DNA from 3 places in the Bacillus sp. FJAT-45066 genome. Region 1 is predicted to be linked to each of the others. Evidence: riboswitches for the same ligand, from Rfam matches in the RefSeq annotation. Region 1 holds a riboswitch; each other region holds the start of a gene.
What was found. Region 1 has a riboswitch for S-adenosylmethionine ahead of metK (methionine adenosyltransferase). Riboswitches for the same ligand answer to the same signal wherever they lie in the genome.
Positions count from the first base shown of each region.

Region 2: linked by a shared signal. The riboswitch ahead of CDZ92_RS09795 (O-acetylhomoserine aminocarboxypropyltransferase/cysteine synthase family protein) and the one ahead of metK (methionine adenosyltransferase) in region 1 are both predicted to bind S-adenosylmethionine.
Region 3: linked by a shared signal. The riboswitch ahead of CDZ92_RS16305 (LLM class flavin-dependent oxidoreductase) and the one ahead of metK (methionine adenosyltransferase) in region 1 are both predicted to bind S-adenosylmethionine.

Region 1 is NZ_NISQ01000001.1:45,746-56,849, forward strand. It holds gene CDZ92_RS00305 (ABC transporter substrate-binding protein) at 1-602, opposite strand, end outside; gene CDZ92_RS00310 (alpha/beta hydrolase family protein) at 716-1,501, shown strand; gene pckA (phosphoenolpyruvate carboxykinase (ATP)) at 1,853-3,439, opposite strand; SAM riboswitch class I at 3,752-3,910, shown strand; gene metK (methionine adenosyltransferase) at 4,210-5,409, shown strand; gene asnB (asparagine synthase (glutamine-hydrolyzing)) at 5,780-7,690, shown strand; gene CDZ92_RS00330 (glycosyltransferase family 4 protein) at 8,090-9,235, opposite strand; gene CDZ92_RS00335 (phosphatase PAP2 family protein) at 9,293-9,832, opposite strand; gene CDZ92_RS00340 (gamma carbonic anhydrase) at 10,017-10,535, opposite strand; gene CDZ92_RS00345 (alpha/beta hydrolase) at 10,682-11,104, shown strand, end outside.
Region 2 is NZ_NISQ01000001.1:1,926,845-1,937,948, forward strand. It holds gene metX (homoserine O-acetyltransferase MetX) at 1-757, opposite strand, end outside; gene CDZ92_RS09795 (O-acetylhomoserine aminocarboxypropyltransferase/cysteine synthase family protein) at 741-2,072, opposite strand; SAM riboswitch class I at 2,139-2,251, opposite strand; SAM riboswitch class I at 2,595-2,699, opposite strand; gene CDZ92_RS09800 (response regulator transcription factor) at 2,776-3,408, opposite strand; gene CDZ92_RS09805 (sensor histidine kinase) at 3,401-4,453, opposite strand; gene liaF (cell wall-active antibiotics response protein LiaF) at 4,450-5,172, opposite strand; gene CDZ92_RS09815 (PspA/IM30 family protein) at 5,250-5,897, opposite strand; gene CDZ92_RS09820 (lmo0954 family membrane protein) at 6,106-6,462, opposite strand; gene CDZ92_RS09825 (hypothetical protein) at 6,681-7,448, opposite strand; gene CDZ92_RS09830 (RNA polymerase sigma factor) at 7,438-7,962, opposite strand; gene CDZ92_RS09835 (hypothetical protein) at 8,102-8,377, opposite strand; partial or broken gene CDZ92_RS09840 (LUD domain-containing protein) at 8,538-8,662, opposite strand; tRNA gene CDZ92_RS09845 (tRNA-Val) at 8,719-8,790, opposite strand; gene CDZ92_RS09850 (DUF2243 domain-containing protein) at 8,927-9,412, shown strand; gene CDZ92_RS09855 (cytochrome c oxidase assembly protein) at 9,402-10,211, shown strand; gene CDZ92_RS09860 (hypothetical protein) at 10,514-10,753, shown strand; gene CDZ92_RS09865 (HD domain-containing protein) at 10,829-11,104, shown strand, end outside.
Region 3 is NZ_NISQ01000001.1:3,214,093-3,225,196, forward strand. It holds gene CDZ92_RS16275 (PRK06851 family protein) at 1-975, shown strand, start outside; gene CDZ92_RS16290 (endonuclease/exonuclease/phosphatase family protein) at 1,537-2,334, opposite strand; gene CDZ92_RS16295 (hypothetical protein) at 2,573-3,088, shown strand; gene CDZ92_RS16300 (DUF3221 domain-containing protein) at 3,131-3,502, opposite strand; SAM riboswitch class I at 3,627-3,730, shown strand; gene CDZ92_RS16305 (LLM class flavin-dependent oxidoreductase) at 3,837-4,868, shown strand; gene CDZ92_RS16310 (ATP-grasp domain-containing protein) at 4,951-5,895, shown strand; gene CDZ92_RS16315 (DUF1002 domain-containing protein) at 6,292-7,197, opposite strand; gene CDZ92_RS16320 (YjiH family protein) at 7,773-9,131, opposite strand; gene CDZ92_RS16325 (HD-GYP domain-containing protein) at 9,240-10,271, opposite strand; gene CDZ92_RS16330 (carbon-nitrogen hydrolase family protein) at 10,610-11,104, shown strand, end outside.

The DNA.
Region 1 (11,104 bases):
TCTTGTTCAAACACACTTGCTTGAGGCTCAAATAATTGAACGTAGTCTCCTGTTCCAGAGGCAAAAGCGCTCGGGATATTACCGAAATCTATATTTTGAATGAGATTTAAATCTGATTGAGGGTTAATGCCATGCTTCTTTAACACAAACTCCCCTACCATTTGTGGCATGCCACCTTTTCGTTGACCAAGGAAAGTAGAACCTTTTAAGTCGTCCCACGAGAAATTATCTACTTTGTTTCTAGCAACTAAGAAAGTCCCATCTGTTTGTGTTAATTGAGCGAAGTTAATGACTGGATCTGTTGCTTCTTGCGCATAAACATAAATGGAAGTCTCAGAACCAACTAAAGCAATATCTGCTCCATTGCTTAGCAGCGCAGTCATTGCTTTATCTCCACCCCAAGCAGTAGTTAACTCAACCGTAATTCCTTCTTCCTCGAAAAAACCTTGTTCTATTGCAGCATAAAATGGAGCGTAAAAGATAGAACGGGTAACCTCAGAAACTCTAACAGTTTCCGCCTTGCCATTACCGCATGCAGCGATAGAGACTATTAATACCAAACATAGTGAAAGATACAATCCGAACCTTAAGTAACGTTTCATTTTGGCTAATCCTCCTTGTAAAAAGACCTACTTGTTGTGATGTTTTATAAGATAAAGTATGATGAGGAAAAAAATGTGTGAATGCCTATTAGGTTTAAATGGAGGTTTTTGTTTTGTATAGGAATGGAGAGATTTTAGAAAAAGAGCGTTTTCCATCACCGAACCCGACTGTACACTTATTTACCGTTACATACTGGAGCGATGGACTTAAAGTGAAAGGACTGTTGGCAGAGCCGAGAACGGAAGGTAATTATGAAGGTTTTCTATATTTGCGAGGTGGCATTAAAAATGTAGGGCAAGTAAGGCCAGCTCGAATTGCCCAATTTGCTTCGGAAGGGTTTATTGTAATGGCTCCATTTTATCGAGGAAATCAAGGTGGAGAGGGGAATGAAGATTTTGCAGGAGAAGACCGTATGGATGCTTTTTCGGCGTATGAACTGTTAAGAAGTTATCATCGAGTCGAAAGTGGACTAGTACATGTTTTTGGTTTTTCCCGTGGGGGCGTAATGGCACTGTTGACCAGCATAGAAAATAAGGATGTATCCTCCGTTGTATGCTGGGGTGGGGTGTCTGACATGTTTTTAACATACGATGAACGTGTGGATATGCGAAGAATGTTAAAGCGTGTTGTTGGAGGAACGCCTACAAAATTTCCTGAGCAATATGAATGGCGAACACCTTTATATTTTTTAGAGGAGTTACGAGCACCTGTATTAATCATTCACGGTGAAAAAGATGACAATGTTTCGATCGAGCATTCCTATCGTCTAGAAAAGCGGTTAAAGGAGTTAAACCATGATGTAGAGTCTTGGTATTTTAAAGGATATGACCATTACTTTCCCCCAGCGGAGAATAGAAGAGTTGTGAGAGAGTTAGCAAGGTGGATGAAAAGTAAGTAAATCTATTAAAGTTGGTGTGAAAAATGATTCAAGTTCATTTAGGTAGGTGTATAGGGAGTAGATGAACTAGATAATGGGGCTGACGTTCATTTTAGTTAAGGAAGAGAGAGAAAATGAACATGAAGAGGCTGTTCACGTTCATTATGGTAAAGGAAGAGAGAGAAAATGAACATGAAGAGGCTGATGAAGTTCAACTCGACGGAAAAAATAGCCAAAATGCATCTTTATAAGGGGAAGAAGACTACTAAAGAAAACTTCATGCAATTCCCACCTAAATAAAAAAGGCTATCTTAGTAAGTCAGCAAAACTGACTTCTAGGATAGCCTCTTTTAATTTCATACGATAGGAATATTAAACTGTAGGACCACCAAGCTCTAACACTTCACGTGGGACAGAATTAAATTTTTCAAAGTTAGCTTTAAATTTACCAGCTAGTTCACGAGCTTTAGCATCATATGCTTCGTCGTTATTCCAAGTCTTCATAGGCTGTAACACTTCATCTGGAACACCTGCAACATGTACAGGAATCTCAAGACCAAAGTATGGGTCCTTAGTAGTTTCTGCACTCGTTAATTCACCTTCAATAGCTGCTTGAACCATTGCGCGTGTGTAAGAAAGCTTCATACGACTACCTACACCATATTCGCCACCAGTCCAACCAGTATTTACTAAAAATACTTGAACGTTGTGCTCATCAATTTTCTTCCCTAACATTTCAGCATAAACTGTTGCAGGAAGTGGTAAGAAAGGTGAGCCGAAACATGTAGAGAATGTTGCTTGTGGAGAAGTGATTCCACGCTCTGTACCAGCTAATTTACTTGTATACCCACTTAAGAAGTGGAACATTGCTTGCTCTTTTGATAATTTACTGATTGGAGGTAAAACTCCAGTAGCATCAGCAGTTAAGAAAACTATCGTTGTTGGGTGCCCAGCAACACTAGGGTCAACGATGTTATCCATTGCTTGTAGCGGATAAGCTGCACGAGTGTTTTCTGTTAATGTAGAGTTATCATAGTCTGCAACACGAGAGTTCTCATCTAAAACAACATTTTCTAAAACAGATCCGAAGCGGATTGAATCAAAGATTTGTGGCTCTTTTTCACGAGTTAAGCCGATACATTTAGCGTAGCAACCACCTTCAATGTTAAATACACCAGTATTAGACCAACCGTGCTCATCATCACCGATTAGTTTGCGGTTAGCGTCTGCAGATAATGTTGTTTTACCAGTTCCGGAAAGACCAAAGAATAATGCAACATCGCCTTCACGTCCCACGTTTGCAGAACAGTGCATTGGCATGATGCCTTCTTCAGGAAGTAAGTAGTTCATGATAGAGAAGATGGATTTCTTCATCTCTCCAGCATACTCTGTTCCACCAATTAATACGATTCTTTTACTGAATGAAACTAAAATGAATGCTTCAGAATTTGTACCATCAACAGCTGGATCTGCCTTGAATGTAGGGGCAGAAACAATAGTAAAAGCTGTTTCGTGTTTTGCTAATTCTTCATCAGATGGACGAATGAACAATTGGTGTGCAAAAAGATTGTGCCAAGCAAATTCGTTTATTACTTGAATAGGTAGGCGATATTTTTCATCTGCACCAGCAAAACCTTTAAATACAAAAATTTCTTCTTTTTCACCTAAGTATTGAAGAACTTTTTCATATAAACGATCAAAAATATTTTCAGAGATTGGTTGGTTTACTTTACCCCAATCTACTTTACTTTTACTTACGTCATCTTCTACAATGAATTTATCTTTAGGGGATCTCCCTGTATATTTACCAGTTGTCGCCAGAATTGCGCCAGTGGAAGACAATGTTCCTTCATTACGGTTTAATATTTTCTCCACTAATTGCGGAACGGATAATTGAATTTGTGCATTTGTTCCATAAACTAATTTTGTTAAACCGCTTTCAATACCAACCGTTTTCATCATGGATAACTCTCCTTCAAATAAGTATTATGTTATTTCTCTAATAAAAAGTATAACACATTAACTGAAATAGTCCATACTAATTATCGTATTTTATGAAATAATAATTAAAATGGTTAGTATTATGACAAAAATTCTTCATATATATTTTCCACTTATTATTAATGATAAAACACTTCGTTCATAGAAATATCATTCCCTTTCTTATTTTACTCCATTATGAAACAAACTCAACAAAAGAATTATAATTTCGTATCGTTTTTTGTTGACATGCAAGGTTTGACTACGTTAATATAAATCCTTGAACGGATACTCTTATCCCGAGCTGGTGGAGGGACAGGCCCTATGAAACCCAGCAACCTGCTCATATTATGCGATTTCCTATAGGAACGCTTTGTTAAGAAATTTTTTCCACCTTGAGCAAAGGTGCTAACCTGACGCAAGGATGCTTATGCCCTTGAGCGATAAGAGTGAAAGGCGAACGTAGTGATTAAAACCTTTCCTCAAATTTTTAGGGAAGGTTTTTTATATTTTGACACATGATAAGAAAGAAACTCAAAACGACCAATACTTTTTAATAGAAGATAATGGACCGTCATTCTTTCATCTCAGGCTTGTCACTTAGTGTTACGTCTTAAGTAACAGATAAGCTAATTACTTATCTTCTCATTCAAAGGGAAACTGGAGATCCGTATCAAAAATGGTGATTTCACCGCAATGTAACTCATATGTTACATACCTTTATAATTCCAAAGGAGGAAACGGACAAAATGACAAAACAACGTCGTTTATTTACTTCTGAGTCAGTAACAGAAGGACACCCGGATAAGATTTGTGACCAAATTTCAGATTCAATTCTAGACGCTATTTTAGCAAATGATGCTAACGCTCGTGTTGCATGTGAAACTTCTGTAACAACTGGTTTAGTATTAGTGGCAGGAGAAATTACAACTTCTACTTATGTAGACATCCCGAAAATTGTTCGTGAAACAATCCAAGGTATTGGTTATACTCGTGCAAAATACGGATTTGACGCGGAAACTTGTGCAGTATTAACTTCTATTGATGAGCAATCTGCTGATATCGCAATGGGAGTTGACCAAGCATTAGAAGCTCGTGAAGGTCAAATGTCTGATGCGGAAATCGAAGCCATCGGTGCTGGTGACCAAGGATTAATGTTTGGTTTTGCATGTAATGAAACGAAAGAGTTAATGCCTCTTCCTATTTCATTATCACATAAATTAGCTCGTCGCTTAACGGAAGTAAGGAAAGACGAAATCTTACCTTACCTACGTCCAGATGGCAAAACTCAAGTAACAGTAGAATATGATGAGAACGACAAGCCTGAACGCATTGATACAATCGTTATTTCAACACAACATCATCCGGAGGTTACGTTAGAGCAAATTCAACGTAACATTAAAGAGTATGTTATTAAGCCAGTTGTACCTGCTGAGTTAATTGATGAAAACACGAAATACTTCATTAACCCAACAGGCCGTTTCGTAATCGGTGGTCCTCAAGGGGATGCTGGTTTAACTGGAAGAAAGATTATCGTTGATACGTACGGTGGATATGCTCGTCACGGCGGTGGTGCATTCTCTGGTAAGGATCCTACAAAAGTAGACCGTTCTGGTGCTTATGCTGCACGTTATGTTGCGAAAAACATCGTAGCTGCTGGCCTTGCTGACAAATGTGAAGTTCAGCTTGCATATGCAATTGGTGTAGCTCAACCAGTATCTATTGCAGTGGACACTTTCGGAACTGGGACAGTTACTGAAGAGAAATTAGTGGAACTTGTACGTAACAATTTTGATTTACGTCCAGCTGGAATTATCAAAATGTTAGACTTACGTCGTCCAATTTATAAGCAAACAGCTGCTTATGGACATTTTGGCCGTAATGACTTAGATTTACCATGGGAGCAAACAGATAAAGCAGAAGCTTTAAAAGAGCAAGCAAACGCATAATTTAAAATACCACTATCTTTTGAAGGTAGTGGTATTTTTTTAAAAAATATATGTTCAAGCATAGTGTTAATAATCAAATACTAATACATGTTGATTTCCGTGCAAGCTTGAGGCTTAAAAATAAAAATATTTTGTCGTGAAAACTTTTTAAAGCAATTGAGGGTAGTATATAAGAGAATAAAATATAGTTGGCATTAAAATCCTAAAGGAATTTATTAAAAAAATGTCGAAAAATAGAGAAAAGAATTTCTTTTTATTATTACTATTCTAGTATATTCTCAAAGTATTTAGGAAAACTAATACTATTTTTAGTGGAAAATGGGTATTTATTTTAATAGATAACTTTAATGCTTACTAAAGAGGTGTAATTATGTGTGGTTTTGTCGGATTTTATTCTAAGTATGGGAAAGCAAATGAATATGGTCAGATGGAAGAGATGCTTTCTGCAATACATCATCGTGGACCAGATGACACTGGAGTTTTTCAAGATGAGTGGGTTCAATTTGGGTTTAAAAGACTTAGTATTATTGATTTAGAAAATGGTGCACAACCGTTGAACGACTACTCAAAACGTTATTGGATCATCTTTAATGGTGAAATCTATAACTATGTTGAATTAAGAAAAAAATTAGTGGAGCAAGGGTATCCATTTCAAACTGAATCAGATACAGAAGTCATTATAGCTCTTTACTCTTTATATAAAGAAGAAAGTGTGAAGTACTTAGAAGGAATGTTTAGTTTTTTAATATGGGACACAGAAGAAAAATCTCTATTTGGTGCACGTGACCCATTCGGTATTAAACCTTTGTTCTATTATGAAAACGAAGAAGCGTTTATTTTTGCATCAGAAGTGAAAAGTGTTTTTCAAGGTATTCCCGTTGAAGAGTCGATCGATGAGACTCAACTTCAACACTATTTAACCTTTCAATATGTACCAGAGCCAAACACATTATTTCCATCTATAAAAAAGGTGAAGCCAGGTCACTATTTTACACTAGATAAGAAAAATGGTTTACAATTTACGGAATACTGGCATCCAACTTTCCATCCAGTTGCACAATCAGAAAAAGGTTTAGAAAACCATATTCAGGAAGTGCTAAGGGAATCCGTTAAAAAACATATGCGCAGTGATGTGCCTGTAGGTTGTTTCTTATCTGGTGGTATTGACTCGACGATTGTCGCAACTCTTTCTAAAGAGTTTAATCCTAATATTAAAACATTCTCTGTTGGGTTTGAGATAGATGGATATAGTGAAATAGATGTTGCGAAAAAGACAGCTGAGGCTTTAGGTGTTGAAAACATTAGTTATAACATTAAGCCGGATGAATTTATTAAAGAGTTACCAAAAATAATTTGGCATTTAGATGACCCTGTTGCAGACCCTGCAGCCATACCTTTATATTTTCTAGCTAGAACTGCTAGAGAGCACGTTACCGTTGCTTTATCTGGAGAGGGTGCGGATGAACTTTTCGGAGGGTATAACATTTACCGCGAGCCACAATCGTTAAAAATGTTTGAATACATTCCTGATACGTTAAAGAAAAGTTTAATGAAAATATCTATGTCGATGCCTGATGGAATGAAAGGGAAGAGCTTCATTTTACGAGGATGTACTCCGATAGAAGAAAGATTTATTGGCAATGCAAAAATATTTACAGAAGAAGAAAAAGCAGCTTTCTTTAAAGGTTATAACAGAAATGTAAATTATCGACAAGTTACACAAAGTATTTATGACTTTGCAAAAGAGTACGACGATATCACGAAGATGCAATATGTTGATATGCATACTTGGTTAAAAGGGGATATCTTAGTAAAAGCAGATAAAATGTCGATGGCACATTCCTTAGAAGTACGCGTTCCGTTTCTAGATAAAGTAGTGTTTGAAGCTGCGTCGTCTATCTCTAAAAATTTAAAAGTAAATGCTACTCAAACGAAAACATTACTTAGAAACGCGGTTACTGGACTTATTCCTGAGCATGTTACAAATAGAAGAAAGTTAGGTTTCCCTGTACCGCTACGAGTTTGGCTTAAAGATGATTTATATGACTGGGCGAAGATGCTTATTCAAAATAGTGCTGCTGCCGAGCAATACTTTCACCAATCGTACTTGTTAAAGCTATTAGATGATCACCGTGCTGGAGTGAGTGACAATAGCCGTAAACTATGGACTGTATTTGTATTTTTAATTTGGTATAGTTTATATGTAGAACAATATCAACAAAAAATGGAGAAGTATGAGTGGTTGAGTACGAAGAGAGAAATTGTTGAAAGTGGAGCATGAATTATCTAATAAAATGAGGCTGTGACAAAACCCAGTGAATTAAATGGAAGAGGCCTGTAAGAACATTTTTGTTCTTGCGGGCCTCTTATTGATGGAACAAAGGTATTATCCGAGTCGAACGAAAGAAAGTCCTTGAATCACTCTCTACACAAAAGAACTTCATCAGCCCTATGAAGTTCAACTACAACAAATTTTTAACGCCAGATGAACTTCATCGGGCATATGAAGTTTATCTACAACTATATATTAACGCTAGATGAACTTCATCAACCTTATGAAGTTCAAGCACAACCAATTTTTAACGCCAGATGAACTTCATCAGCCTTATGAATCAACTACAACAAATTTTTAACGGCAGACGAACTTCATAAGACCTTTTTGTCCCAGCCTCTATTTAAATTAAGCCAGTATTTTCGCATTCTTTTCACTCGTTAGTACTTTATTGTATTCTTCTAACAAGTTATGAAAGATAGTATCCCAGCTTTGTGAGAGGGCATAGTTTCTTCCGTTTACAGACATTTCATTTCTCCACAAATCGTCTGATAAAATCGTTTTGATTGCAATCGAAAAGTCATCTATATTTTTTTCTTCACATAATATCCCGGTTTCTTTATTCTTTATAATTGTTTTTACTCCCCCAGCATTTGCTCCTATGACAGGGGTACCACAAGCAAGGGATTCCAATACAACATTCCCGAAAGTTTCCGTTGCAGATGGGAAGACAAGCAAGTCAGAATTTGCGTATGCTTCTACTAATTGTGGTCCGTCAAGGAAGCCAGCAAAGGTCATGTTTGATGGTGCAGTATTCTGTAGTTCTTCTTTTGAAGGACCATCTCCTACGATAAGCCAGTGGACATTTTCTTGAATGTTTTTTGGAAGCTTATTTGCCATTTTAGGTAGCATAAAGATATCTTTTTCTGGTGCGAGCCTACCAACATATAATAAAACATGCTTTTCTTTTATATTAAATTTGTCTTTGAAGCTACCTTTGTTGAATGAGGGCTTAAAGATAGTGCAATCTACCCCACGTGACCAGATAGAAAGATTAGTAAAACCGAATTTTTGAAGATGTTCTCTTGTGACTGTTGATGGGACAAATATTTTACTTAGTGTTCGATGAAACCATCGCATATATTTCCATAAAAGGGGGTTTAAAAACTGTAAATCATAGTACTCTAAATATTTATCAAAATCGGTATGGTAAGAGCCAACTACAGGAATATCCAACTTCTTCGCATAATGAAGGCCACATAGCCCTATATTAAAAGGTGTGGCAACGTGAATAATGTCTGGTTTGAAGGTTAAGAGTTCTTCTTTAACATGGAGGACGTTAGGTAAAGCGAGCCTACATTCTGGATAAAGGAAAAATGGAAGGCTAGTAAAACGATGAACATGGTTATTGTAAATACTCTCATTTGAACTCTCAGGAGCAAATACTAGATATTGTATGTTGTTTCTCTCTAGGTGATCAGTAAAACGCTTTAGTGTTCTAGCTACTCCATTAACATCCGGAGCAAACGTATCAGTAAAAATAGCGATTTTCATGATAACCCTCCAATAATAATTGACTTAATTCATAGTCATTTTTCTAACAAAGCCTATTTATAAAACAGTTAGAACAACTAGAGTAAATGCTACAACACCAGACACCCCTCCGAGCAGAGCTCCAGCTAATACATCAGAAGGATAATGTAAACCTAAGTAAATTCTTGAAATTCCAACAGAAACCGCAATAGGTAATAAAATAAACAGTAGTGCAGGTTGATACATAAGAAATGGTGTTATGATTGAAAAGATAGCAGTTGTATGACCTGATGGAAATGAATGGTCTTTTAGCGGGTTTGTTGTAACATTTATTTCATCCAATGCTAAATAAGGTCTGCGGCGAGGATAAATCTTCTTAGCAATTGCTACAGGAATATGACTAACCGTAAGTGCTAAAAGTGACGACATGGCTGTGAATTTTAAGTTGCCTGATGTAAGTAAAATAATGAGCAAGACAGAGCTTATTGAAAGTGTTGCCCCCCCTACATGTGTAATGGTTTGAAAGAAACGGTTAATCATTTTATTATGAAAATGCTGGTTGACGAGTCGAAATAAATGGCATTCCATTTCATAAAAATGATGAAGTAATTTATCCATTAACAATACCTCTTTTCTCTTGTCTTTCCCTACTATAACTATTCTTAATTCTAAATGGATAATATTTAGAATTTGCAAATTATTTGTAAAGATATTATTTAAAATTTCGCGTGCAAAAAAACACTGCAACTTAGAGATTTGCAGTGTTTTTGTTTAACATGATGAAAATGTTGGTAAATTAGTATTATGAATCAATAGATTTATAATACTGCCCTTTTTCTACGTATTCAGTTCGAATACGGTGCATATCTTTTCGGTCTTCTTCCGTCAATTCTCTTACTACTTTTACTGGTCGACCGAAAGCTAACGTATTTGGAGGTATTTTTATACCTGGTGGGACAAGACTGCCTGCACCAATGAATGCGCCTTCACCAATTTCAGCGCCGTCTAACACAATTGAACCCATTCCAATAAGGGCGCTTTTCCTAATAATTGAACTATGTAACGTGCATTGATGGCCAATTGTAACGTCATCTTCGATTAATAATGTTTTATTTGGGCTTTGATGTAACATTGATTGGTCTTGAATGTTCACTCGATCTCCGATTATTGTTGGTGCTACATCGCCTCTAATAACGGTATGAAACCAAATGCTACATTCTTTTCCTATCGTTACATCACCAGTAATAACAGCGTAATCTGCTACGTATGTAGTGGGATCAATGTTAGGGAATTTATCATGATAAGGAATAATTTTACTCATCTTTTTTCTCCAATCTTCTTATGATATATTCTTATTTTATCAAAACAAAAGGTGATTGAAAATTTTCATTGTATATATTGAATACAATGAGAGTGATACATTAAAATTTATAATACAACCATTTGTACTAAAGGGAGAGGACACACATGCGAAAATGGTTAACAGAGAAAGACCCGAAAGGAACGATTGTTATTGTACATGGTGCTTTAGAGTATCATGGTCGATATAAATGGTTAGTCGAAAAGTTTAATGAAGTTGGATACCATGTTGTTATGGGGGATTTACCTGGACAAGGTTTGTCAACGAGAAGAAGAGGACATATTTATAGTTTTGACGAATATATGGATGAGATTGAATTATGGATAAAAGAGGCATACTTGTTAGAGCCTCCAGTATTTGTATTAGGTCATAGTATGGGTGCATTAGCAGTTATTCGTACTTTACAAGAAAAAAAGGAATTATTGTTAAATGGCATTATATTGTCTTCGCCCTGCTTAGGTTTAGCACGTTATCCGAACAAAGCGGTTGAATTTATCTCTCGAGGTCTAAATGTTGTAAAACCGACTATG
Region 2 (11,104 bases), 1.9 Mb from region 1:
ACTTTTTCCCTTGGTAGGACAAATAAGAATCTACTTGGAATTGAGTATTTTCTTTCTTCTCTCGTCTAAATCGCTCATTAAAGAGAACATCCGAACGGTAAGTAACAAGACCAACCATTCTTGCAATCTCTAAGCCTTGTAACCTTTCTTCTTCCTCATATTCTCCGTTTTTCCAGGCAGGATCTAGCTTAATTGTCTTTTGGGCAATTTGATTGTAAGCAATAGCATAATCAGAAAAAAATGGAGTAACAGCCATTGGAACAAGTTTTTCAGCAAAATATGGATACAAAATTCCCCATTCTAAAACTTGCATTCCACCGAGGGAGCCCCCTACAATTGCTTTTACTTTATAAACACCTAACCTTTGTAGTGCCTTGTATTGAGATCGAACGATATCTCGAATCGTAATTTTGGGGAAAGTGGCTCTGAATTTTTCACCCGTAGTTAAGTTGATGGAAGTTGGGCCAGTAGAACCAGCACAACCTCCAATGACATTCATCGTAATTATTTGAAACTCATTTGTATCGATATATAGGTTTTCACCAATAAAGCCACTCCACCAACCAGGCTTTTTCTCTGATCCAACTGATAAATGGTTTCCTGATAAAGCATGGCAAACAATAATAACTTCTCCCTCTAAGTTCCCAACGTGCTCGTATGCAACTTCGACGTTTGACAAAATATCACCGCAATCAAGTTGTAAATCTCCAATGGAGACTTTACTAACTTCATAGTGTTTTTCATACGGTAACGTCACCTGAAACCGCTCCTCTCGCTGTTTCACTAGTCGCAACAAAAAGCGCTTGATCTAAATCATTTTCCAAATCGTGAATTCCTTCAATTCCAACAGAAAGACGAATTAAGTCTTCTGTTACTCCGGTTTTCTTTAAATCTTCTTGGCTAAGCTGTTGGTGTGTGGTGGATGCTGGATGAATAATTAACGACTTTGCGTCCCCAACGTTTGCAACATGTGACCATAGTTTAATAGAATCAATTAGCTTTTGACCCGCTTCACGTCCTCCTTTTATTCCAAAAATAACAATGGAGCCATAGCCGTTCGTTAAGTATTTTTTTGCTAAATGGTGTGATGGATGATTTTGTATTCCCGGATAAGAGACCCAAGTAACTCCAGAATGGCTACTCAAAAATTTTGCTAGTTTTTCTGCATTTTCATTATGTCGTTCCACTCTTAAGTGAAGTGTTTCAAGACCTTGTAATAATAAGAATGCGTTTTGTGGACTTAAACATGCACCGATGTCTCTAAGTAACTGCACTCTCAGTTTTACTGCATAAGCTACGTTCCCAAAAGTTTCGGCATAACATATTCCGTTATAACTATCATCTGGCTCAGTGAAACCTGGAAACTTCGAATTGTTCCAATCAAATGTTCCTCCATCCACTACAATGCCTCCAATTGTTGTTCCATGGCCACCAATCCATTTTGTTGCAGAGTGTACAACTATATCCGCTCCATGTTTTATCGGATTACAATTGTATGGGGACGCAAATGTATTATCTACAATGAGTGGAATGTTGTTCTCATGAGCAATTTTTGCAACCGCTTCTACATCTAAAACGTTCAAGCTCGGATTCCCAATTATTTCTCCAAATAAGGCTTTCGTTTTTGGCGTAATAGCGCTTCGGAAGTTTTCTGGATTTGTTGCATCAACAAATTTTACGTTAATTCCGTATTTAGGAAGCGTAACGGCAAATAAATTATATGTACCTCCGTAAAGGTTTGTATCGGCAATAATTTCGTCTCCTGCTTGTGCGATATTTAGTATAGAAAAAGCAATGGCTGACATTCCAGAACTAGTTGCTACAGCTGCAACTCCACCTTCTAATAAAGCAACCCTTTGTTCTAACACATCTACTGTTGGATTGCCGATACGGGTGTATATATTTCCGAACTCTTTTAAAGCAAATAAGTTTTGTGCATGCTCTGTATTGTTAAAGACATAAGAAGTAGTTTGGTAGATAGGTACTGCACGAGAACCTGTAGTTGAATCAGGTTGTTGCCCTCCGTGTAATAATAAAGTTTCTTTTGATAATGGTTGATTATTTTTTGTCATTAGTTATCCTCCTTGAGAAATAAAATAAAAAAACCGCTTCATAAGAAGAGGTTTGTGGGCTTCCTCCTCTTATCTTCCAGGCGCAATTGCCTGCAGGAATTAGCACCTTTCAAGTTAAAGATAACTTGAAGGTTGCCGGACATCATCGGGCCTGATCCCTCCGTCACTCTTGATAAGAGTTATTTAGTTGTTTAATTCGTTAATGCTTTAGATTGTAATAATATAGCGTATGGAAGGTTGTTGTGTTTTAGAACTAATTGGATAATATATTTATGCTACACTTTGTTGCTTTTTTGCTACACCTATACGATTTTATGCTACACTTCATAGTTTTTTTGCTTCAGCTGCTCGAACTTATGCTACACCTTGCACTTTTTTGCTACACCTACACAGACTTATGATACACTTCTCTACTTTTTTGCTACACCTCCTCGAATTTATGCTACACTACGCTATTTTTTTCCTTAAAAACAAAAAACCACTTCAATAAGAAGAGGTTTAGATTAACGTTACCGTTTCCTCTTCTTATCTTTCAGATGAAAATACATCTGCAGAATTTAGCACCTTTTCAATACTGAAGGTTGCCGGGTTTCATAGGGTCTGTCCCTCCACCGCTCTTAATAAGAAGTTTGGCTATTAAATTAAGATTCATATTAACAAGTTAATCTACTTATGTCAACTGTATTTTCTGAAAAGTCTAAATTCATTCTACTATCTTATGCTTAAAAGCATAAATAACAGCTTGGGTACGGTCTTGTACTTGCAGTTTAGCTAATATATTACTAACATGAACTTTCACTGTTTTTAAGGCGATGAATAGTTCGTCGGCCATTTCTTGATTTGTTTTTCCTTGTGCCATTAGTAGCAATATTTCCATTTCACGATTTGTTAGTTCTTCGTGTGGATGGTGCTCTTGCTTTGAACGCATTTTTTTCATCATTTTTCCCGCTACTTCAGGCTCTAGAATAGACTGACCGTGATATGTTTTGCGAACTGCTTCGGCAATTTCACTTGCTTTTGACGTTTTTAACATATAGCTTGTTGCACCAGCTTCAAGGGCTGGATACACCTTTTCATCATCTATGAAACTAGTCACTATGATTATTTTTGCTTCGGGCCAAGCTTCGATAATTCTACGTGTCGCTTCGATGCCGTCCATTTCTTTCATGACAAGGTCCATTAATATGATATCTGGTTTATGTTGGAGTGCTAAATCTACAGCTACCGTTCCGTCGTCTGCTTCTGCAATCACTTCAATATCTTGCTGAGCTGATAAATAAGCGGATACCCCGATTCGAACCATTTCATGGTCATCAACAAAAAGAACTTTAATCACCAACATCTTCCCCCTTTAAATCAAGCATTGGTACTTTTACTTCCAAGCGAGTACCGTTTCCTTTTACACTAACTATTTTCATGGTGCCGCCTATCTCCACTGCGCGTTCATGCATATTTTGAAGTCCGTATGACCCTGCGTTTGTTGTATCCACATCAAATCCAACACCATCATCAACTACCCGAAGAATAATCCAATCATCTCGTTGAATTAGTAAAACTTCTACTGATTGAGCTTTAGAGTGACGTAGAGTATTGGATAAAGATTCTTGTAATATACGGAATAAGTGATCTTCTACCCCTTTATCAATTTTGAAATCTTCAATTTTTTTAGTGATATTCATCGGTACTTTTTGCATTAATTCAAGCAGTAACTCTTCTGTACCTTCTTGAAGTGTTTTTCCTTTTAATGCAACTGGTCGAAGATGTAACAATAGTGCACGCATTTCAAGTTGTGAATGTTGAATCATTTCCTCTACTAACTTTAATTGCTTTGCCTCTCTATCGTTGGTTTCTCCTTTTGATTCGGTAATAGCAGACATTAGCATGGATGCACCGAATAATTGCTGACTAACTGAGTCATGTAATTCACGTGCTAGTCTGTTCCGTTCTTGTGATACTATTTCTTGCACTCTATTTTCAAAGTCAACTGCTTTTTCGTTCGCTAATTTTTGCGATAGCTTTGTTTGCTCTTTCATTTGTTTTTGTACAGTTTCCAGGGCGGATTGAATCGCTACTACTTCTTGTACAACGCTATCCTCCTTTTTAAATTCCAACGTATTTCCTTTAGAAAATGCTGTTAAAGGCTCTAGTATATTTGCAAACTGCTTTTTCCAAAAAAAACCAGAAATTAAACCAACTAAAAGACCTAGTAAAATACTAATTGATAAGGAAAATAGAATAAATGGAAGATCAAATACTTTCACATTCCATAACGATCTCCAATCTATTGATGGAAATGCAAAAATAAAGATGAGACCAAATATGATAAACGTATCAAAAGCAATAAGAGCGCCTAAAAAGATGTGACGTTGCAACACGGTCATGAACGTTTCACCTCAAGATTTCCGACATATAGGGAGGTGAAAATTTTCACTTTACTTGTTGCAACTTGATAGTTTTCGGTTTGATATTTTGCTGTAACGTTCACCAGACTCTTTTTTTCTTCGTTAAAGATAGTAGTTGTACCAACAATCGATGAGTGTTGAATACTAACTTCTACATCATATGGAAGGGAGACTTGGACATTTCCTACGATGTTACGAATAATAATGACCGCTTCGCCCTTTGGGAATACCGTATTACTTAAATCTATTGTTGTATCTCCAACTCCACATTGAATATTAATATCTTCCCACGTATAGCTATGATCTGGTGTCTTTTGGGTTCCAAACCACTTGTTACGGAAAAGATTCAATTTACCTTCCACTATTTGCTCTTTTGATGTTTCTACATTCGGTGTAATAATCGTTGGTGCTTGTTTAGATTGTGCTAGTTTAAAAATAAAATAAATAATAGTAGCTAGAATTAAGAACTTAAATGTCATCATTCCAGCAATAGCTAAAATAAGAGAAATAAGACCGATAATAAATATGACTTTTCCGATTAACCAGTGCCATTTTATTCGACCGAAGTATATAAATGCTGCTGAAAAAAGAAGGGTGAAAATAAGACCGCTGTCAAAGAAAGCAATTTCTAGTACAAATAGGAAAACTCCGATGATAATGATGTAACTTAAGTAATCTGTAATTGCTCGATTCAGCATAATGTCCCCTCCTTTACTTTATAAATGCGAAAAAAGGGGCAGGAGCACCCCATAGTCTATTATTAGAATAGCAGTTTTTAGGAAATTTGAGAATCTGTTTTGACTAGCTTTTGTTCTTTTTCTAGTTGAGCAATACGCGCATCAATTGTATTTTGTAGATAAGATGTGTTGACTTGGTGCTCAAGTCTTGTCATATAGTTATCCATATCGTCAAATTGAGCATCCGCACTGTTTATATCATTTGACTCTACTACTTTATTCATTTTGTAATTTGCTCGAGCTACGTTTTCTCTGCCCATTAGCTCCATACGTTTAATGTACATATCTTTTAATTTATGTTTCATCATTTCGTACTTTTGCTCTAAGTCTGATAGATCTTTCTTTATATTTTGTAATGATTGTTCTAGTTGTAGAGCACGGTCTTTATATTGCAGGCTTTCCCTTGTAGCAAATTCGGCTAGTTCGCTTTCTCCGGCATTTTCAGCAACCATCGCCTGATGGCTTCTTTTTTCCGCAAAGTGGTTTGCTTCTTTTAATTCTTTATGAAATTCATCTTTTAATACTTGTTGACGTTCGACTAGTTTTTGAACTTTTTCTACTTCTTTTTCGCAATCGCGTAGGTATTGATTTAAAAGGGCGATTGGATTTTTTTGTTCCTTTTTATCCAGTGCATCGTGAAAATCAGCTGCTATTGTGTTTTTTATTCTTGTAAATAAAGTTGTCATGTGTGTTCTCTCCTTTTATTTTTTTGTAAGGTGATAGACCGCTGTTGATTTCCGTGCAAGGCATCGCTTTCCGCGGGCGGGTCGGGAGCCTCCTCGACGCTTCGCGTCTGTGGGGTCTCCCGTCTCCCGCTTTTCCCGCAGGAGTCTCCGCCTTGCACGGAAATCAACAGCTGGATAGGTAAAAAAACATCAATTCTCAAAATCAAACCTACTTATTCATTAAATTCCATTGTTTTTCAAAGTTTGTGAATGGATCACTAGTTTCTTTTGTACTTGGGGGATTTGTTTCTTCTTTTGTTTGGTTCCACTTTTTGTAGACTAGGTATAGGACATAAGCTGCAACTAAGGCGATCACTGCTGGGACGTTTGAAATGGTGAAGGCGATGGCGATAAAGGCGATGATTCCCCATGCTATTTTGCTGCCTGTTGATTCTGTTTTTAGGAATTCCTTTACTGCGTAGTACGCAACAATTAAGCTAATTGCTAAACCGATAAGTGGACCAACGTTTCCTAGTAGTACAAAGAAGGCGATAAGGCCGATTAAAAACAAACCTATTTTTTTCATTTTTATTGCTCCTTTCATTTATTTTCTGGGGTTGGGTGAAGGAAACGATTATTTCATTTCCTTTTCATGTCTCTATCTTATCCTTTATAAATGATTGGAATAATGAGCCTGAGCTATATTTTATGATAGGACTTGGGGCTTATGGAGGGTAAGTCTTTATAGCACAAACGTAAAAAAGCTATTCAATTCTTCAATCTGGATTGAACAGCTTCATACTTTTAATCGTTATATACCTTATATAACCACCCACTCATGTAAAACTTTCCTCTTTTTGAGTAGAACTCATAGTTATAGGTATACTTTTCTATATTTTCTTGGCCGTCACGTGTTTCTTTTACTGTAATTTCGGCTGTATAAATGAACCTACTATAGCGACGCTCGAATTTGATTTCTTTTATTTCTAATAATTCTAAGTTATTTTTGCTAGTATATCTGTTTTCACCATATACATTTTTGGTTATTTTTTCAAATTCTTCTTCGGTCAACTCTTCATCATGCAATTCATGTTGCATTTCAATAAGTTGTACCGCACGATTTTTCAAAAAATTTTCTGTATAAAAATATGGTGCCATTAGGTTGTGAGCTATAAAAAACATAATGAGAAAAGTTAAGACTATTTTAATAGAAAAACTTTTATTCTTAGTTGATAGATAGTCACTCACTTTATAAGCGAATACATAGGATATGACGAAAATAGCAATGATTGCTAGTATGGAAATAAAAATAGTCAAAATTGTATATAGACCCTCGAATTTAGATAAAATTAATCCCAATGGATAGAAAATATATCCATCAAACGTACCGCTCACCAGTTTAAACCCTAAATAGATGAAAAGAATTGACAACAAGAATACTAATATTTTATCCGTCACTACTTCTTTCGTACTAATTATTTTCTCATACATTTTTTGTTTTCTTTTTTTGTTTATAGTAGGTTTAGGGATTGATTTTAATTTTTCATCTAACTTTTTAAACTTATTCTCCATCTTCAATTCCTCCTAACCTTACTAATAAAGCCTGTTTGGCACGAAAATGAGTGGAGCGAACTTTTGCAGCGGACCAACCTAATACCTCGGCGGTTTCTTCTACCGAAAGCTCTTTCACTCCTCTCATTATTAGTACTTCTTGATAGGCATCATTTAATGTATGTATTGCTGCAATTACCTCTTTGTGCTCCTCAGATAAAAAGTAATGCTTCTCAGGGGTTAAATCAGTACTACTTTGTTTCTCATTACTTTTACTCTCAAATAAAATCATATACTTCCACTTTTCTCGTTTTTTCTTTCTTAACTCATCGATGGCTACATTTCTTGCTATAGAATATAGCCACGTTTTCGGGCTTGAATCTCCTTTAAATCGCTTAATTCCTCTAAAAGCTTTTATAAAAACTTCTTGCACATGATCTTCTACGTCTGTTGAACTTAATCTATATAATAAAAATTGATAGATGTCGTCACTGTATTCTTGAAACCAATCTGAAATTTGTTGTTCGTTAGACATCTTAACCACCACTTTCGTTTTCCCTTATATACTTAGACGAACAACACTTGCCTTTATCGCACATTTTATATAATTTAATTAATTTTTTACCTGAACAGCAAAAAAAGAGAAGAGACATTTCATCTCTTCTCTTTCCTATTTACATATCATATGCATATTTTTTATTTATTTTCTTTGCGATGCCCTCTAAGAAAGCTTCAACTGTTGTTTTTTCTACTTTTCTTGTATACCAAGCAAGTTTTACTCCTTTGTTCTCACCATTATAATTTACTTCTAACGGCCAGAACTTGTTTGTGGAGCGAGTATAGTCAAAATGTACATAGAGTTGATGACCTTCCGGGCACTCTAACACCGCTTTGTAGATAGGATTCTTTCCTTCCTTACTGAGCTTAACTTTTTTGATTTTTGCAAGCATGATGTGTTTCCTCCTGTACTTCTTTTTTCCAGAGGCTTAGGGATAAGTAATAAAAAAGAGTACTACTTTCCACATTTGAAAATAGTCCTCTTTAGTAATGTCAGTTTTTTCTCTTTATAGTATACCACATCTTGGCAAAATAACCAAGGAAGTTAATTTTTTACATTTCATCTACCACTTTGTAAGTCGCTTTTATTGGTCCATGAACTCCTACGACTAAATTTAATTCAATATCTGCAGAATTACTCGGACCGTAATAAAGTTAATACATAATGCAATTTCTTTAATTTTCTATTTAATTTTAAAAAACCAAGCAAGTTATAAACAGCTTGGTTTCGGTATGACCTGAGAGGGATTCGAACCCCCGACCCCTACCCTGTCAAGGTAGTGTTCTCCCACTGAACTATCAAGTCGCAATATTGTTAACTATAACTTCATTATAGTACAACACTTCTCATATTAGCAACATTCTGTCATTTAATCCATTACCTTTATTTTTGTGAAACTTTGGCAAAACTAAACTTACAAGGATATGAAAGGAGATTTTAGATGACAAACAATCACGATACACTCTTACTTTACAGTAAACGTAACGTAATATCTGGAATTTTGTTCGGATTAGGATTAGTTGCATTTATTGATGAAACATTATTCCACCAACTGCTACACTGGCACCACTTTTATGATAAATCCACACGGGAGATTGGATTAGTTTCGGATGGCTTATTTCATGCATTTAGCTTTTTTGCCACCATTGGGGGATTGTTTATGCTCGCAGACTTAAAAAGGAGAAATGCTTTTAGGAAAAAGCGTTGGTGGGGTGCCGTAATATTTGGAACGGGTGCATTCCAGCTTTACGATGGTATCATTCAACATAAAATAATGCGCATCCATCAAATTCGATACGTAGAAAACGTAATTATATACGATATCGTATGGAATGTAATCGCCATTGCTATGATAATCGTTGGTGCTATCCTTATTTATCGTACAAATTACAACAAAAATAGTGAGAATATAGCCAATGAACAGTAACTTACATCTGCATCATTTAGATCACACTTTTACGACTTATACTCAAGTAATATTGGCTATTCCATTTTTCTTAGCTTTCATAGGCTATTTTCTTGCCGTAATCATTTCTAATTCAAAACATAAACGGTGGCCTTACAAACGACTTACTTTTTTTGTTCTTGGATCTCTGAGTGCTCTAGTTGCAGTTGTTGGACCAGTCTCGCAACGAAGTCACTCCGATTTTGTCTACCACATGGTCGGGCACTTATTACTAGGTATGCTGGCACCATTATTAATCGCTCTTTCTACACCAATAAAGCTGTTGCTACGAACACTTTCTGTCGATAAGGCCCGAAAACTCACATCTTTCTTAAAAAGTAGGATTTGTAAGTTTTATACAGACCCTGTGGTGACGAGTATTTTGAATGTTGGTGGTCTATGGTTCCTTTACACGACAGATTTGTTTTACATGATGCATCAAAGTGTAGTACTTTACGTAGCAATCCATTTGCACGTATTTTTAGCTGGATATTTATTTACCATATCCATGATTTACATAGATCCGATTATGCATAGAAGATCATTTTATTATCGATCACTTGTGTTCATTTTCGCTCTTGCTGGTCATGGCATTTTATCCAAGCATATATATGCACATCCACCAGTTGGCGTAGCGCAAATTCAAACAGAAAACGGTGCCATACTTATGTATTATTTAGGTGACCTTATTGATGCAATGATTATATTTATTCTCTGTCTTCAATGGTACAATTCAACACGACCAAGGTCGATTATACAAAATAATAAGCTAGGAGTTTAACTACATTAAAACCCTAGCTTTTCTTTCCTATTATCTGAACACGGTTTACAAATGTGCTTATGTGTAGTTGTTTGTCCGCAATAGAGGCATTGCTTTTTCCCTTTTTTCCAAAAAAGGAGCATTGATAAAAAAACAGACATATTTCCCTCCAAAATTATCTGTGTCATCCCTTACTTACTTATCATATTCTATATGTATCCACAAATTCAACAATATTCTAATATTTTCGACAATAATTTTATTTTTCGACACTTGCATAAAGAACGCGTGTTCGCATATAATAATAGCAGGAGGTGATGATCGTGAAAAAGTTATTAGAAAAATATTTTTATCACAATATTCCTATTGAAATGATTTACGAAGCTCGTAATGGGGAATTAACTCAAAGAGCAGTACGTATTATTCATATTGGAGACACACACCTTATTGGCTTTTGTTATCTAAGAAAAACAAAACGGACATTTAAGATAGAAAATATTTTATCTTGTCAACGCTTGAAAGAAAAAAGTTTCACGTTATGTAATAACAACTTTTGCCTATAGCCAAATCCCTCTCCAATATGTTAACCTGTAAAGAAACACTTTTGAACATGACACTACATCATAGGAGGGATTGAAGTGAGAAACGTAACTTTATCGGATATTTTTTTACATGGAATTACCCAAAAATACTTGCAACGTTCAGGAATTGCACATGCTGTTGCAGTGACCGAGGAAGCCTTTCATTTAGCATTCAAATATAACGTAAATATAGATTTGGCAACAAAAGCAGCTCTTTTACATGATATCGGTCATTATGAATGGTATCGTAACGGGAAGTGGGATTATGATTTATATCGTGAAAATGATATTCATGCGATTAAAGGTGCAGAGCGTGCACATAAATTGCTCATT
Region 3 (11,104 bases), 3.2 Mb from region 1:
AAGTCGTCCCTAATTAAAAAAGTAGCAGCTTACTGGAACGACAAAGGGTATGACATCGAGATGCTACACTGTTCGGCAGACATTCAATCCGTAGACGGTGTGATCATTCGTGCATTAGGTGTAGGCATTGTGGACGGCACGGCGCCGCACGTTATTGAACCGAAGGCACCTGGCGCGGTAGAACAATACGTGAACTTAGGTGAAGCTTGGGACTCTTCCAAACTAAAAGAGAGTAGAAGCTTAATTGAAGAATTCGCAAACAAAAAGAGCGCGGCATATGACGCGGCATACGCAAAATTCAACAAGGCCCTCAAAATTCACGACGAATGGGAAAGATATTTCATTCATAATATGAATTTTGAAAAAGCAAACGAATTAACAAACAATCTTATTAGACAATTTTTTAATGGAAAAATTTTAGACAAAAAAGCCGATGTACGTCATCGTTACCTTGGCGCGGCAACACCTGTAGGGGCTCGCGATTTTGTACCTAACTTAACAGATGGTCTTGAAAAACGTTATTTTATTAAAGGTCGTCCTGGCTCGGGGAAATCTACTATGTTGAAAAAAATAGTGAAGCATGCTGAAGCAAACGGTTTTGACGCAGAGGTATATCATTGTGGGTTTGATCCTCATAGCTTAGATATGGTCATTATAAGAGAGTTAGGATTTGCTATTTTTGATAGTACAGCTCCACATGAATATTTCCCTGAAAGAGATGGAGACGAAATTATCGATATGTACGAGGCAACGATTCGCCAAGGGACAGATGAGCGTTATGAAAAAGAAATTGCCAGTGTTGGTGCAAGATACAAGGCGGCAATGACAGAAGCAATCGCCCTACTAGCTGAAGCGAAAGAATGGCATGAAAAATTAGAGGAAGTATACGTACCAGCAATGGATTACACAATTGTTGATAAATGGACAGAGCATATTCAAACGGAAATTAGGGAAATAGCTGCTAGTAAACAGTAAATAATTTGGTGGGGACAAAATTGCCCAATAAAATATAAGGGAGAGGCCCCAAAAGCACATGAAGAGAGCTCCCATGTTCATTTACACCAAAGAAAAAACCAAAAATGAACATGGAGAGAGCTCCCAAGTTCATTACACCAAAAAAAAAAACCAAAAATGAACATGGAGAGAGCTCCCAAGTATATTTATACCAAAAAAAAAACCAAAAATGAACATGGAGAGAGCTCCCACGTTCATTTACACCAAAAAAAAAACCAAAAATGAATATGGAGAGAGCTCCCAAGTTCATTTACACCAAAAAAAAAACCAAAAATGAACATGGAGAGAGCTCCCAAGTTCATTTACACCAAAAGAAAACCAAAAATGAACATGGAGAGAGCTCCCACGTTCATTTACACCAAATAAAAAACCAAAAATGAACATGAAGAGAGCTCCCAAGTTCATTTTTACCAAAGATAAATTCCAAAATGAACTTGACATGAAAGAGTCCCCAAAGAGCAAGTAGTAGTTAGTTCTTTGGGGCAACTTTAATAAATTCGTTAACCTTTTGCAGCTGCATTTTTACCCAGCTATAACCAACACTTCCACTTCCACCCCATAATGATCAGAGACTACTTCTTTATTTTCACCATTAAAAATAACCTTAGATGATTGAACGGACACTTCAAAGTTAGTTAGAATAAGGTCGATTCGTAAATCTTGCTTATTCTCATCCCAACCAGCAATCTTCCCTTCCACTGTTACGCCAGAATCTCTCTCTACGGCTGCAGTATAAGTATCAATGAACCCATTTTTTAAAAGGAAATCATATCCTTCGCCTCGTATATGAGCACTATTGTTGAAGTCTCCCATGAAGAAAGCCTTCTTCGAATCAAATTTCGAAAGCAACTGTTCCATCTGATACTTTGCAGGTTCTTCTTCATCCCCCCACCAACCTAAATGGCACGAATAAAAGGATAGTGGCTCCCCTTGAAATTCAATCGTCGCTCCGACAATCTTACGAGTTTTCCAAATCGTTGGAACTTCTGCTTTAGAAACAAAAAACGAATCACGGCCGACGATAGGATGCTTTGTTAAAATAGCAACCCCTTCTTCTAACACTTCATACCCATAATGAGCCAAGTCCCAGACTAATGAATAGTCTGAGACGCCTAACTTCTCAAGCTCCATTAACAGAACGTATGCATAATTGTCTTCTTTTACATTGTCATAAACAATCTGCCCATTCTGAGATTGGCTAACCTCTTGAAGAGCAATAACATCATAAGCTTTTTCTTTAATTGTTTCGGCTAAATGCTTTATTTTTGCTTCTTGATTCTCTTCTTGCCACGAGTGGCAGTTTAAGGTTAATAATTTCATTTTTTACGCTCCTAACAAACATTGGATATGTACTCGGTCTAGTAAGTAATTCATTTTATAGTAGTAAATTATAAATTAAAATGCAACAATAAAATATTATTTTGAAAAAACTTTATCATTCTGTAAAATCCCTATTTTGAAAAGATTATTATAATTACGTGAATTGGTAAAAGTATATACTTGTTCTTGAAAAGTGGGTACACTATACAAAAAAAGAATGGAAAAGGGGTTTGAAAACATGAGAAAATATGGATTTTTGGTAGTGTTATCTATACTTTTTGCAGCTTTATTAGTTGGATGTGGCGCAAATAATGGACAAGGAACAGGAAATACTGGTGAATCAGCACCACCAGAACAAGAAACATCAAATGAGGAAAAAAATAATTTTAAAATACTAATGGGTGTGCAGATGGACATGATTCGTACAATTCGTGCAGACATTCAACCATTACTTGCATACGAAAGAGGTGCGGAAGGTGCATCTTTGGAGGAAGCAAAAACAGCAGCAAACACAGTTGCGCAAAACTTACGTAACACAGAAATTTCTTCTGATTTAGACGATCGCGTAAAAGGAGAATTAGAAGAATCAGTAGAGCTTTTCGCTCAATATTTTGAAGCACGTGGTGACGACTTACAAGTTGATGATGAAGAGAAAGTTCAATATGAAAGGCTTGAAGCTTTCCACGAGCAAATTGGCGATGTTTTTGAAGAAGAAGGCTTAATTCGCCCGAACTTTGACAAAGACGTTCAGTAATTTTAAAAAAAGTAGACCCAAAAAGATGTTATCTTCCGGGGTCTACTTTTTTTCTGTGATAATTCTAATAATACTTGCCGTTCCTTGTACTGGATAACTCTCCGCAACAGGACCATCAAATATTACTTCGACCATATCTCCAACTTGAATATCTGAGAACACATGTAACTTACTAAGTGCATCTTTTTGAATAAGTGTATCTTTTGTAATACGTACACTTGCTTTATCAAAATCCGTATCTTCTTCCACTTTTCCTTCTACAAGAATTGCACCATACTCCCCATCTGGCGATATCTCCGTTACAGTTCCTCTAATACCTATTTTCCCGTCTCGATCATTGGCAGTAGTATTGCAGCCGAACAATGAAAACACCATAAAAACCATAGCAGCAATTATTAACATTTTTTTAATCATAAAATTCACCCTTTCCTATTAGTTAGACGGTAGTAAAAATATTTTGTTACAAGCAAGTTCAGGGAGTATTTATTATTTACCTTAAACCAAGTTTTGTGGTAGGATTACTTGTAATTAGATATATTCTTTATCCAGAGTGGCAGAGGGAATGGCCTGATGAAGCCCGGCAACCTAATTTTAAGGTGCTAATTCCAGCAAGATTATGCAAATGTTCTTGAAAGATAAGGAGATAACACAAGTTAAACCAGCCTTCCTTTAATCTTTCATGCATTAGAGAGAGGCTTTTTCTGTATGCATATATAGAAAAAGCTTTGGAAAAAGAGGGGGAACTAGGATGAAATTTGGATTTTGGCTACCTATATTCGGTGGATGGCTTCGCAATGTAGAACAGGAAAACATGCCATCAACGTTTACGTATGCAAAAGAAGTGATTCAAAAAGCTGAGCAATGGGGGTATGATACCACACTAATTGCAGAGCTTTTTTTAAACGATATTAAGGGACCTGAGCAAGACTGTCTAGATGCTTGGTCAACTGCCGCAGCACTTGCTGCAGTAACGGAGAAAATTGAGATCATGACAGCCGTTCGACCTGGGTTCCATAATCCAGCTATTACAGCAAAGGCCGCAGCCAATATTGATCAAATAAGCAATGGTCGTTTTACACTAAATGTCGTATCCGCATGGTGGGAAGAAGAAGCTCGTCAATATGGAGGGATTTTTACAGAACATGATGAGCGATACGAAAGAACGAAAGAGTTCCTTGAAGTGCTAAAAGGGCTATGGACAGAAGAAACTTTTAGTTATGACGGAAAATACTATCATCTTGAAAACACAAAGCTAGCTCCTAAGCCAGTTCAACGCCCAAATCCCATTTTATATGCTGGTGGAGAAAGTGAAAAAGGAAAGCAAGTAATAACAAGTATGTGTGATGCTTATGTGATGCACGGTGGAACGGTTGATGAAGTGGCTGTAAAAATAAATGACATGAAAAATCGACGGATGTCCTCAGGGCAAGCAACTTTACAATCATTCGGCATGGCTGCATACATCATCTGTAAGGATACAGAAGAAGAGGCGCAGCAAGAGTTAGCGCGCATTACGGAAGTAAAAGAGTCCAGTGCCTATGCTGGGTTTAAAGATTTTACAAGCAAGTCTCAGTTAGAACAACAAATTAAACTGCAAGATTATTCCGTCTCCAATAGAGGCTTGCGACCAGGGTTAATTGGCACACCAAGTCAAATTGCTTCAAAAATAAAAGAGTATGAGCGTGTCGGTGTAGATTTATTGTTGCTTCAATTTTCTCCGCAACTAGAAGAGATGGAACGATTTGCAATGGAAGTAATGCCTTTAATGAAGGAAAAGTAATCGTTTCATGATTAATGAACACCAAACCAGACAAATCACATATTGTACAATAAAACCAAGCAGTAAGAGGAGAGGAACATTCTTGGAAAAAATCTATATTATACATGAAAATAAAGAGTGGACAGAGCATTTAACGAAACGATTAGAAGAGCTAAACCTCCCATACGAAGAGTGGCACTTAGACGAAGGAATCGTCCCATTAACAGAAGAGCCACCACAAGGAGTTTTTTACAACCGAATGAGTGCATCTTCTCATACTAGAAATCATCGATTCGCCCCAGAACTAACTGCTGCAACTCTAGCATGGCTAGAACACAACGGACGCCGTGTGAACAACGGTAGCCGAGCACTTCAGTTAGAATTAAGCAAAGTAAATCAATATACAGAATTAGAAAAACACGGAATCAAAACACCAAAAACGATTGCGGCTGTAGGAACAGAGCAGATTATTAAAGCAGCTAAAGCTATTGGAGCAGCTTCTTTTATTACAAAGCACAATCGTGCTGGCAAAGGATTAGGTGTACAGTTATTCCATTCTATCTCAAGTCTAGAAAACTATATAAATAGTCCAGCGTTTGAAGAGCCAGTCGATGGGATTACCCTCATTCAAGAATATATAAAAGCACCACAACCGTTCATTACAAGATGTGAATTCATCGGCGGAAAATTTCTATATGCAGTGCAAGTAGACACGTCTGAAGGGTTCGAGCTTTGCCCGGCAGATGCCTGTCAAATTGGTGATTTGTTTTGCCCAGTTGGAGAAGAAAAAGAAGAGAAGCCGAAGTTTCAAATTATCGAAGGCTTTAACGACCCAATCATTGAAAAATATGAAGCGTTCTTGTGGGATAATAATATCCAAGTAGCCGGAATTGAATTTATTCGTAATGAGAATGGCGAAATATTCACCTACGACGTTAATACAAATACGAATTATAATGCTGATGCAGAAAAAAAAGCTGGGAAATATGGCATGCTAGAATTAGCCAAATTTTTAGGCAGTCAGTTGAAGATAAAAGAGGAAGCATGAGGGATCTGGTAACGGGTTAAATGTAAATTAACAAAAGAAATAGTGTTTGTTAAAAAGAAATAAAAGTGCTGGTGGTGTGTCCGACTCCTGCGGGAGAGGGCAGGCTGGTGAGACCCCGCAGAGCCCTTGGGCTTGAGGAGGCTCACCGCCTCCCCCGCGGAAAGCGGACACACCACCGGCACGGTTTTTGAAACGAAAGAAAAGGTGCTAGAAAATATTTTCTATACACCCTTTTCATTTATTATTTGAATCAATTTCATAATTACTATTCGTTTAGTGAAAAACGAATGTTCCGTTTATTATAATTAAATAACGTTCGATATTAAACGTAAATTATATTAAAAAACAGGTTTAATATTCGTTTTTCATTTAGTAATTGTACATCATGAAACTCACTCATTTAAATAAGTTAGAAATAGTTTGGAATAGATCACGGAAAAACTCTTTTACACTTTCCCAAAAACCTGTATTTCCAACTAAGCTTTCAATACGATTTTTAATATCTTTGGAGATATCCTCTAACTGCTGACGAACATTATCAAAATTAATATTAAGTGCGCGCATCTTTTCAAAAAGGTCGATTAAAAGCTGGCGATCCTCTGCACTAAGCTCAATATTTAATTTCTTTAATTGTTCCTCTACAATACGCTCAACATCTTCACGAGTTGCTGGGTTTTGTTCAGCAATTTGCTTTTTAATTTCTGTAAGTAGTTCACTTACTTTTTCTTTGTCGATATCTTTTGCAAGTCTTGTAGCTAAACTTAATTCTTCGTTCGCAACTTCCATGCGATCTTTGTCTAACTCTTCACCTGCAACTTCGTATGCTTTATAAATTCCTACTAAAGCCGAGTGGCCACTAACACGAACAGGTGAAGCTACTTGAACTAGAGCGTCCTCGACACCTGCTGTTAAAAGCGCATTCGCATACATTTCATTTGTCACTTCTGTAATATTATCTGGAGTTACTTGTTCAATAACAAGGCCTTCGCCACTTTCTTTTCTAGTAATCTTAGCGGAAGAGAACATACGAGAACTACGATCTCCACCAATATATTTTACTAAGTCGTCCCCTGTTACTGAAATTTCTTCTACCATTGCAGTGTCTGTAACGTTTAACAATCTTCTTACTTCAGCTTTTTGTTCATCTGTTAAGTTCCCCCCATACACTACAATAGGAAGTCCGAACTTTTCATTTATACTATCTTCTGTATCTCCACCAGCTGCACTAGCAATTGTTGCAAAACCTGTTAAAAGCACTAGCAAACTAACGATAAACATCTTGAACCAACGTTTAAATATCATGTTAACTTCTCCTTTAATTACTATAATTTTAGCTTGTCTAATACAGAGTCGTTTGAGAAAAATATACAGGAATTGTCCGACTTTTACAATTAAAATCATTAATAACATATGTACAAGCAGTAAAAAAAGAACTGATTGCGCCAAGGAAGTATTTTTAAAAAGCTTACTTTTATTTTGGCTATGTTAAAGGTTGCTGTTGATTTCCGTGCAAGGCTTCGCTTTCCGCGGACGGTAAAAAGGAAGGTTATTTTCACAGTCGTGAAAAAACCTACTCCTCGGCGCAAGCGCCTGTGGGGTCTCCCGCTTCCCGCTTCTCCCGCAGGAGTCTCAGCCTTGCACGGAAATCAACAGGTAATTATATAAATATCAACACTAAGACACAGCCATAATTTTAAAAAAACGTGCCGGTTGGATGACCGCTTTCCGCGGGGGAGGCGGTGAGCCTCCTCGAGTCCAAAGGCTCTGCGGGGTCTCACCAGCCTGCCCTCTCCCGCAGGAGTCGGTCATCCAACCGGCACTTAAATAATATTGTAAATTCTTTATACTTTTCAAGCAGTTTTGTTCACTCTATAATCTTAAAAGAAAAGATGAGCCATTGCTGCGATAACTGGTAATGTGATTAATGTACGTAAGATAAAGATGATAAATAAATTTTTCAATGAAATAGGTACTTTGGAGCCTAATAAAACGCCCCCGACTTCTGATAAATAAATTAACTGTGTTACAGACACACAGGCAATGACGAAGCGAGTAAGTTCACTTTCAATTCCGCTACCGATAATGGCTGGTAAGAACATATCCGCAAACCCGACAATCATTGTTGCAGAAGCTTCTCTTGCTTCAGGAATCTGTAACAACTCTAAGATCGGAATGAACGGCATGCCTAACCATTGGAACACTGGTGTATTTTCAGCTAAAACAAGCGCAATCGTACCAAATGTCATTACAATTGGAATAACACCCATCCACATGTCTAAAACATTTTTCCCACCATCTTGGAAAAACTTAGGCACACTTTGGTTTTGCCTAGCACGCTTCACAGCCGCGGATAATCCCCATTTAAAGGAAGAAGTCCCAGCTGGAATTAACTCTTGTTGCCCTTTTGCCTCCCCGTTGTAATACGTATCAGGTATACGAGATAACGGCGGAATACGCGGCATAATAATCGCGGCGATAATACCGGCAATAGCAATTGTTAAATAAAACTCTCCAAACATATGTGTTAACTTAACTTCTGAGATAACAACTAAACTAAATGTAATCGAAACGATCGAGAACGTCGTACCGATTACGGCCGCTTCTCTTTTCGTATAATAGCCTTCTTCATATTGTTTACTAGTTAATAGAACTCCGATTGTTCCGTCCCCTAACCAAGACGTTAACGAGTCGATAGAAGAACGACCTGGTAATGTAAAGACAGGGCGCATAAACTTTGTTAATAACGCACCGAACAACTCTAGTAAACCGAAGTTTAATAGTAAAGGTAAAAATAACCCTGCAAATAAAAATACCGTAAATAATAGAGGTAATAAGCCTTCTAACAATAGCCCACCTGTATATTCAGACCAAATAGCTTCTGGACCTACTTGGAAATAAGTAAGTAAAGCTAAAACCATCCCTAAAACGCGAATAATTGTCCATACTGGTGACACGTTGAACAACGAATTGAAAAAGCTATCATCTTTTATAAATTGAGGATTTTGCTTTTTCAGTCCTTTAACAAGTAATGTTGCAAGAGCTGTAAGTGTAATGATTATCGTCATGATTAACGGTAATTGTGGCTCTATTAGTCCTTTTAAGAATCCAGCTAGAATAGCAACTGGAATAGTAAAGCCTTCCTCTAGTGGAACAGGAAACATGAATAATAAAATACCGATTAAAGAAGGTACAACAAATTTTAAAATATTGATCGTACGAAAATTTTGTGAATCCATTTTTTAATCCCCTTATGTACTGTCGATAATTATGCAATACATGTTATTTTAATACAAAACTGAAATTTTTCAATAGAAAATATAGTAAAATACAAATTGTTTAACGTCTTATGTGGCAAAATCAAGTATTTCTATTTCTTTATGCTTTCTTAAGTCAATAAAATGATCATCCATTTTAATTATTGGTAAGTGTGGCTCATCTGAATGAATAAATATAATTTCTGCAAAACGCCCGTTGTTAAGTACCACTTCATCACGAATATGATTAGAAAACATATATTGTACGAATGGAGTAACAATAGCTGGATTAAGACGATTTAACTTAGCTTCCTGCATTAAAATCTTCGTCGTGACAAATATATTTTGTTTTGGTCGGTAACTTCGATTAGAACTGATGGCGTCATATACATCCGCAACAGAAAGTATTTGTACAAAAAACGGGATCCGGTTATTTTTTAACCCTGCCGGATATCCACTTCCATCTAAACGCTCATGGTGCAAAAGTGTACCTTGTAAAATAAGTGGATGAATATACGGTACATTCTTTAGCATGTCATAACCATACGTTGTGTGCTTTTGTATTTCTTGCCATTCTCGCTCATTTAATTGTCCAGGCTTTTGAATGATATCTTTATCGATCAACAGTTTGCCCACATCGTGAAAAAGTCCCATCTGGCCTAAAAGCTTAATATCTTTCTTATCATAATTTAATATTTTTGCAATTAAGGATGCATAGATACTCACGTTCATGCTATGTGTGTAAGTATAATTATCGTAACTTCTAACTTGCTGGATATAACGAATAAATACAGGGTCTTCTACTAACTGATCGACAAGCGGATTTAACATCTGATACAGCTCATCTAGTGGAGGCAACTTGTCCTTTTCAATACTAGAAAATATCGATTGAAAAGACTCTACACTAGTTTGATAGAGAGACTTTACCTGTTCGAATTGTTCATATTTAATATAAGCAGACTCAGCTACCAATAAAGACGGATGAAAGTAATACTCATGCTGTTGTAATTTCTCTATATGTGTTTGAGACAATACGGTGCCTTTTGTTAACAAAAGACTCCCATTTATAGAGTAAATATCATCTACGATTACTTTTCCGATGTGTAAAGCGGTTATTTTCATAATATACCCTCATCACGTATATTTTTAGTACTTTTATTATATAGGATAATAGTATTAAAAAGTACAGAAAATTTAAAAATATCTAGTAAATATGCCGTTTTTCTAATAGGAATTTATAAATTGGTTAAATTTTTCATAAGGAGGGAACCGTTTTTCCTTTTAAACATAAACGAATGCAGAAAATTCAACCCAATATTCACCACCTTTTTTTAATACCCTAATAAACTACTTTTAACGAAAAAATGTTATAGTAGATTTGTTTGAATTTTTTCCAAACATATACGGGTTCGCGTTACCGAATACGCGCTCCATTTTAATATGATTAGGGGGTAGGCAAATTGCGTATACGTGCTTCTGCTGTGCAATATCATTTGCACACGATTACAAGTTTTGAAGATTTCGCAAATCAAGTCATTCATTATGTAAAAATGGCCGCTGAATTTGATGCGGATTTTATATTGTTTCCTGAATTTTTTACAACGCAACTTTTATCATTTGAGAAAGATGGTAGACAGCAAACGATAAATGACTTACCATCCTATACGGAATTGTACTATCAGTTATTTACGGGAGTTGCAGCGCAAACGGGCATGCATATTATTGCCGGAACGCACATTATTGAGCGCGCGGGAAAACTGTATAATGTGGCACATCTTTTTTATCCAGACGGGACAGTTGCCGAGCAACCGAAACTTCACTTAACACCGACAGAAGTGGAAGAATGGGGTATAACACCAGGCGAATCTTTACAAGTGTTTGAAACAGAAAAAGGCAAGATTTCAATGGTTACTTGTTACGATATGGAATTTCCTGAAGTTGTACGCTTAACAAAA